2 regions of the Dactylosporangium sp. CS-033363 genome follow, and region 1 is predicted to be linked to the other one. Evidence: riboswitches for the same ligand, from Rfam matches in the RefSeq annotation. Region 1 holds a riboswitch; the other holds the start of a gene.

Region 1 (3,397 bases):
GGTCGTCCTCGCGCCCGCCGACGCCGACGCCCAGCCGGAACCGGCCGCCGGACATCAGGTGCAGCGTGGCCGCCTGCTTGGCCAGCAGCGCCGTGCCGCGCAGCGGGGCGAGCAGGACCTCGGTCTGCAGCCGGATGCGGGTGGTGGCGCCGGCGAGGGCGGCCAGGGCGACGAGCGGTTCGGGGTTGTCGTAGGCGAGCCGGTCCAGCAGCGCGACGCTCGCGAAACCGGCGGCTTCGGCGCGGCGGGCCCAGTCGAGCAGCCGCGGCGGGTCGCTGACGGGCAGGCCAAGGCCAAGTTCCATGATGTGGTACTCCCTGTGGGTGGGCAGCGGACATCCAGCGCTGTCGCCACCTCCTCCTCGCGACTGTTGCGAGGTCCCGCCCCCATCTGCGACGTGTCTCCACGGGGGCGGAATTCGGAGTTCCAACGGGAAGTGTACAGCGGCCGCCACCGTCGCGGCGCTCCTTGTCGCACCGGCTGCCGCGCACGCGGAGTCCAACGGCGGCACGCGCATCCTGCCGCTCGGCGACTCGATCACCGACGGCTTCAACGTGCCCGGCGGCTACCGGATCAACCTGTGGCGCGCCCTCGCGAGCGCCGGGCACCCGGTCGACTTCGTCGGCTCGCAGTTCAACGGGCCGGCCGACCTGCCCGACCACGACCACTAGGGGCACCCTGGCTGGCGCATCGAGCAGGTCGACGCCAACGCCACCGCCTGGGTGCAGGGCACCGCCCCGCGCAGCGTGCTCATCCACCTCGGCACCAACGACGTCATCCAGAACTACGACCTCGGCAACGCGCCCGCGCGGCTCTCCGCGCTCGTCGACCACGTGCGCGCGGCCGCGCCCGGGGCGGACGTGTTCGTCGCCTCGATCATCCCGCTGTCGGACGCGGGGCGGGAGGCGGCGGCGCGCACGTTCAACGCGACCATCCCGGGCATGGTGGCCGGCAAGGGATCCAAGGTCCACTACGTCGACATGCACGCCGCGCTCACCACCGCCGACCTGGCCGACGGGGTGCATCCCACCCGCGGCGGGTACGACAAGATGGCCGCCCGCTGGGCCGCCGCCCTGGCGTCCGTGCCGGGTTCGGCCGGCGACGACGGCGCCGCCACCACGCGTGCGGCTGGCGTCCTGGAACTTCCCGGGCTCCTACCTGCGGCACATCAACTCCGAGCTGTGGCTGGCCACGCCGGGCGGATCGGCCACCCAGGACAACCCGAACAGCCTCGTGCCGGACATCACCCGGTCCGTTGCCGCGCCCTGGGCACCGTAGTACGGTCGGCCCGACAACCGCATAAGCACGCCGTTTCACCTGCGACGGGAGAGTCCCCTGGCAACAGGGGCGCCGAAGGAGCAACACCCTCCCCGGGAATCTCTCAGGCCCACGTACCGCCGCGGGTAGGCGACTCTGAAAAGCCGGGACGCCGCGTCCCGCGCCCACGGTGCAAACCGCCTGTCAAAGCGGTGAAGCTCTCAGGCATTCGATGACAGAGCGGGGAGGCCCACCCTCGACACCAGGGGAGCCTTCCGTGACGCTCAGCGCCTTCGACCTGTACTCCATCGGCATCGGCCCGTCCAGCTCGCACACGGTCGGGCCGATGCGCGCCGCCCGCCGCTTCGCCGCCCGCCTGGCCGACGACGGGCTGCTGCCGCGGGTCCGGCGGGTCAAGGCCGAGCTGTTCGGCTCGCTCGGCGCGACCGGGCACGGCCACGGCTCGCCGAAGGCGGTCCTGCTCGGGCTGGAGGGCGCCGACCCGGCCACCGTGGACACCGAGGCCGAGGCGGGGCGCGACGGGCGGATCGCGCTCCTCGGCCGGCACGACATCGCGTTCGATCCAGACGCCGATCTTGTACTGCACCGTCGCCGCAGCCTCCCCGAGCACCCCAACGGCATGCGCTTCACCGCGTGGGACGGGGCGGGGGAGGAGCTGCTGGCGCGCACGTACTTCTCCGTCGGCGGCGGCTTCGTGGTCGGCCCGGACGGGGTGATCGCCGAGGCCGACGTGCCGCTGAAGTTCCCGTTCACCACGGGCGGCGAGCTGCTGGCCCACTGCGAGGGGCGCTCGATCTCGGACGTGATGCTGGCCAACGAGCTGTCCTGGCGCTCGGAGCCTTTGATCCGGGCCGAGCTGCTGCACATCTGGTCGGTGATGCAGGAGTGCGTGCGCAACGGCTGCACCCGCGCGGAGGGCGTCCTGCCCGGGGGCCTTCGCGTTCGCCGCCGTGCGCCCAAGCTCTTCGTCGATTTGTCCCACAAATCGGATATGTCCGACCCGCTGCACGTCATGGACTGGCTCAACCTGTACGCCCTGGCCGTCAACGAGGAGAACGCCTCCGGCGGCCGGGTCGTCACCGCGCCCACCAACGGCGCCGCCGGCATCATCCCGGCCGTGCTGCACTACTACACGCAGTTCGTGCCCGGCGCCGACGACGACGGCGTGGTGCGGTTCCTGCTCGCCGCCGCGGCCGTCGGGATCATCATCAAGGGCAACGCCTCGATCTCCGGGGCCGAGGTCGGCTGCCAGGGCGAGGTCGGCTCGGCCTGCGCGATGGCCGCGGCCGGGCTCTGCGAGGCGCTCGGCGGCACCCCCGGCCAGGTCGAGAACGCGGCCGAGATCGGCCTCGAGCACAACCTGGGCCTGACCTGCGACCCGGTCGGCGGCCTGGTGCAGATCCCGTGCATCGAGCGCAACGCGATCGCCAGCGTCAAGGCGGTCAACGCGGCCCGGCTCGCCCTCAACGGCGACGGCGCGCACCACGTCACCCTCGACAAGGTGGTCAAGACCATGCGCGAGACCGGCCGCGACATGTCCGTGAAGTACAAGGAGACCGCGCGGGGAGGCCTGGCCGTCACCGTCATCGAGTGCTAGTGAGAAGCTTTCGTCCATGGCACTGGGTGTGGTGGCGCGCATCGGACGGTTCTGCTTCCGGCACCGCTGGTCGGTGATCGGCCTCTGGCTGGTCGTGGTCGTGCTCGGCGGGCTCAGTTTCGGGCCGGTGTTCTCGGCGATCGCCGACCCGAGCAACCCCAAGCACGTCGAGTCGATCGGCGGCATGGACGCCATCGCCACCGGCAACGACTCCAGCGGCACCGTCATCGGCCTGCTCGACGACGTCGACCCGAAGGCGCCCGCGGTCAAGACGGCCGTCGACGCCGCCGCGGCCGATCTCGCCGGGGCGGCCGGGGTGACCTCGGTGGCCACCCCGTTCTCGGTCCCCGCGGCGCAGGCCCCGGCCTACCTGGCCACCGACGGGCGCGGCCTGATCATCGTCGTCACGCTGGACAAGCTGGAGAGCGGCGAGCGCGACGGCGTGCTGTCGACCCTGAAGAACCGGCTGCACAAGGTCGACGCCGATCTGGCCGCTTCCGGTGTACCGCAGGCCACGGTCGA
Region 2 (3,397 bases), 1.0 Mb from region 1:
TACTTCGCCAGGTGCGCCCGCACCGCCACCGGCCCGACGCCCGGGCCGCCGCCGCCGTGCGGGATGCAGAACGTCTTGTGCAGGTTCAGGTGCGACACGTCCGCGCCGAACTTGCCGGGCTTGGCGAAGCCGAGCAGCGCGTTGAGGTTCGCGCCGTCGACGTAGACCTGCCCGCCGGCCTCGTGGACCTTGCCGCACAGCTCCGCGATCGCGGTCTCGTAGACGCCGTGCGTCGACGGGTAGGTCACCATGATCGCCGCGAGCCGGTCGCGGTGCTGCTCGATCTTGCGGTCCAGGTCGGCGAGGTCGACGTTGCCGAGCTCGTCGCAGGCCACCACCGCGACCCGCATGCCGGCCATGACCGCGCTCGCCGCGTTGGTGCCGTGGGCGCTCGACGGGATCAGGCACATGTCGCGGTCCGTGTCACCGCGATCCATGTGGTACCCCCTGATCGCCAGCAACCCCGCCAGCTCCCCCTGCGAACCGGCGTTGGGCTGCAGGCTCACGGCGTCGTACCCGGTCACCTCGGCCAGCCAGCGCTCGAGGTCGTCGATCAGCCGGCGGTACCCCTGGGTCTGCCCGACCGGCGCGAACGGGTGCACGTCGGCGAACTCGGGCCAGGTGATCGGCTCCATCTCGGCCGTCGCGTTGAGCTTCATGGTGCAGGAGCCCAGCGGGATCATGCCGCGGTCGAGCGCGTAGTCCTTGTCCGAGAGCCTGCGCAGGTACCGCAGCATCGCCGTCTCGGAGCGGTGGCTGGAGAACACGGGGTGCGTGAGGTACGCCGACGCGCGGCGCAGTTCCGCCGGCACGGCGTCGGCGGTGTCGAGCTCGGTGACGTCGGCGTGCGCCAGACCGAACGCGGCGAGCACGTCGCGCAGATGGCCGAAGGTGGTCGTCTCGTCGCAGGCGATGCCGATCCGGTCGGCGTCGACGCGCCGGAGGTTGATCCCGCGCTCCGCGGCGGCGGCGACGATTCGATCGGCCTCAGCCGGTACCAGAGCGGAAACCGTGTCGAAGAAGGCACCGTGCTCGACGGTGATCCCGCCCGCGCGCAGCCCCGCGGCCAGGCGGGCGGCCATGTCGTGGGTGCGCGCCGCGATCTCCCGCAGCCCGTCGGGGCCGTGGTAGACCGCGTACATGCTGGACATGACGGCGAGCAGCACCTGCGCGGTGCAGATGTTGCTGGTCGCCTTCTCGCGGCGGATGTGCTGCTCGCGGGTCTGCAGCGCGAGGCGGTAGGCCGGGGCGCCGCCCGCGTCCTTGGACACGCCGACGAGCCGGCCGGGCAGGGTGCGCTCCAGGCCCTGGCGGACCGAGATGTAGCCGGCGTGCGGGCCGCCGAAGCCCATCGGCACGCCGAGGCGCTGGGCGCTGCCGACGGCGACGTCCGCGCCGATCGCGCCCGGCTCGCGCAGCACGCACAGCGCCAGCAGGTCGGCGGCGACGGTGACGATCGCGCCCCGCTCGTGGGCCTCGGCGACGATCGCCTCGTGGTCGCGGACCGCGCCCGACGCGCCCGGGTACTGCAGGTGCAGCCCGAACAAGGCCTCCGGAAGCTCATCGGTGCCCAGGTCGAGCACGCGCACCTCGATGCCGAGCGGCTCGGCCCGGGTCCGGATCACGGCGAGCGTCTGCGGCAGCACGTCGGCGTCCACGACGTACACGTCGGCCTTGACCTTGGACGAGCGCCGCGCGAGCGTCATCGCCTCCGCGGCCGCGGTCGCCTCGTCCAGCAGCGACGCACCGGCGACGGGCAGCCCGGTCAGGTCGGCCACGACGGTCTGGAAGTTCAGCAGCGCCTCGAGGCGCCCCTGAGAGATCTCCGGCTGGTACGGCGTGTAGGCCGTGTACCACGAAGGGTCCTCGAGCACGTTGCGCACGATCACGGGCGGGGTGTGCGTCCCGTAGTACCCGACGCCGATCATCGACACGAGCGGCCGGTTCGCCGACGCGAGCGCCCGCAGCTCGGCGAGCACCTCGGCCTCGGACGCGGCCGGCGGAAGGTCGAGCGGCTGGTGCCACCGGATCGAGCCGGGGATGGCGGCGCTCATGAGCTCCTCGACCGTCTCGTACCCGACGGTCTTGAGCATGCGGGCCTGCTCGTCGGCGCTGGGGCCGATGTGCCGCGCGGCAAAATTGGACATAGCCACACTCTCTGGGTCGCGGACAGGGGCGGACGGATGCGCGTCCTCCCCCTCTGTCGCTTACTCCAGAGGTGCCAACCCGATGCGGTCCTTTGTGCCTGAGAGGTTCCGGGGAGGATTTGCCCCTTCGGCGCCGCTGCCGCGTGACACGCAGCGATCTCTCCCGCACGGGTATTGCCGGCACACCTACCCTACCAACTGTGCAGGACTTGACCATCGTGGCGAAGCACACGATCTACTCCGCGATCGTCGGCTCCCGCGCGTACGGCCTGGCCGGCCCGGGTTCCGACACCGATCGCAGGGGCGTGTTCCAGACCCCGACGGCCGCGTTCTGGTCCTTGGACAAGCCTCCCACACACGTGGAGGGCCCGCTTCCCGAGCAGTTCTCGTGGGAGGTCGAGCGCGCCTGCACCCTGGCCCTGGCGGCCAACCCGACCGTGTGGGAGTGCCTGTCCTCGCCGCTGGTCGAGCACCTCACGGACGCGGGCCGGGCGCTGCTGGACCTGCGCCCGGCGTTCCTGTCCCGCCGCGCCGCCCGCACGTACGGCGACTACGCCCGCAACCAGCTCGACCGCCTGACCGCCGCCCGCAACCGCACCGGCGAGGTCAACTGGAAGCAGGCCATGCACATGATCCGCCTCCTGCGCGCGGGCGCCCACGTCCTGCGCACGGGCGAGGTCCTGGTGGACGTGTCCGCGCTCCGGGACGACCTGCTGGCCATCCGCCGCGGGGAGCTCGGCTGGGCGGAGTTCGAGACCCTGGCTGCTTCGCTGAGCGCCGGCCTGCGGGCGGCCGAGGCGGCGTCCCGCCTGCCGGAGGACCCGGACCGCGCGGCGGTCGACCGCTTCCTGACCGCCCTGCGTGGCGGCACGGCGACGGTGGCCGCCGCTCCTGCCCCTGCTGCTGCTGTCCCCGTTGCCGTTCCGGAGGGCATCCCGGCGTGGGCGGGCGAGGTGGCCGACGAGCACCCGTACCCGCTGGCGTTCGCCACGGTGAGCGGCGCCCACCTGTACGGCTTCGCGTCGGTGGACTCGGACCTGGACCTGCGGGCGTGCCACATCCTGCCGCTGCACGAGGTGGTCGGCGTGGACACCGGCCCGGAAACGGTCCAGATCGACGGCATGCGGGAGGGCATGGAGCTGGACGTAGTGAGCCAGGAGCTGGCGAAGTTCATCCGACTCCTGCTCCGCCCGAACGGCTACGTCCTGGAGCAGCTGCTGTCGCCGCTGGTGGTCCGCACGTCACCGCTG

Evidence for each region. A riboswitch is a leader RNA that binds a small molecule or an ion and turns the genes downstream of it on or off. The one in region 1 is predicted to bind glycine.
Region 2: linked by a shared signal. The riboswitch ahead of gcvP (aminomethyl-transferring glycine dehydrogenase) and the one ahead of ACQPZ4_RS38960 (L-serine ammonia-lyase) in region 1 are both predicted to bind glycine.

The regions. Positions count from the first base shown of each region.
Region 1 covers NZ_CP192032.1:8,468,616-8,472,012, reverse strand. The annotation lists gene ACQPZ4_RS38975 (LLM class flavin-dependent oxidoreductase) at 1-304, opposite strand, end outside; partial or broken gene ACQPZ4_RS38970 (GDSL-type esterase/lipase family protein) at 723-1,004, shown strand; gene ACQPZ4_RS38965 (AbfB domain-containing protein) at 1,123-1,278, shown strand; glycine riboswitch at 1,314-1,407, shown strand; glycine riboswitch at 1,408-1,506, shown strand; gene ACQPZ4_RS38960 (L-serine ammonia-lyase) at 1,535-2,875, shown strand; gene ACQPZ4_RS38955 (MMPL family transporter) at 2,892-3,397, shown strand, end outside.
Region 2 covers NZ_CP192032.1:7,472,968-7,476,364, forward strand. The annotation lists gene gcvP (aminomethyl-transferring glycine dehydrogenase) at 1-2,147, opposite strand, end outside; glycine riboswitch at 2,223-2,323, opposite strand; partial or broken gene ACQPZ4_RS34610 (nucleotidyltransferase domain-containing protein) at 2,357-3,016, shown strand; gene ACQPZ4_RS34615 (nucleotidyltransferase domain-containing protein) at 3,080-3,397, shown strand, end outside.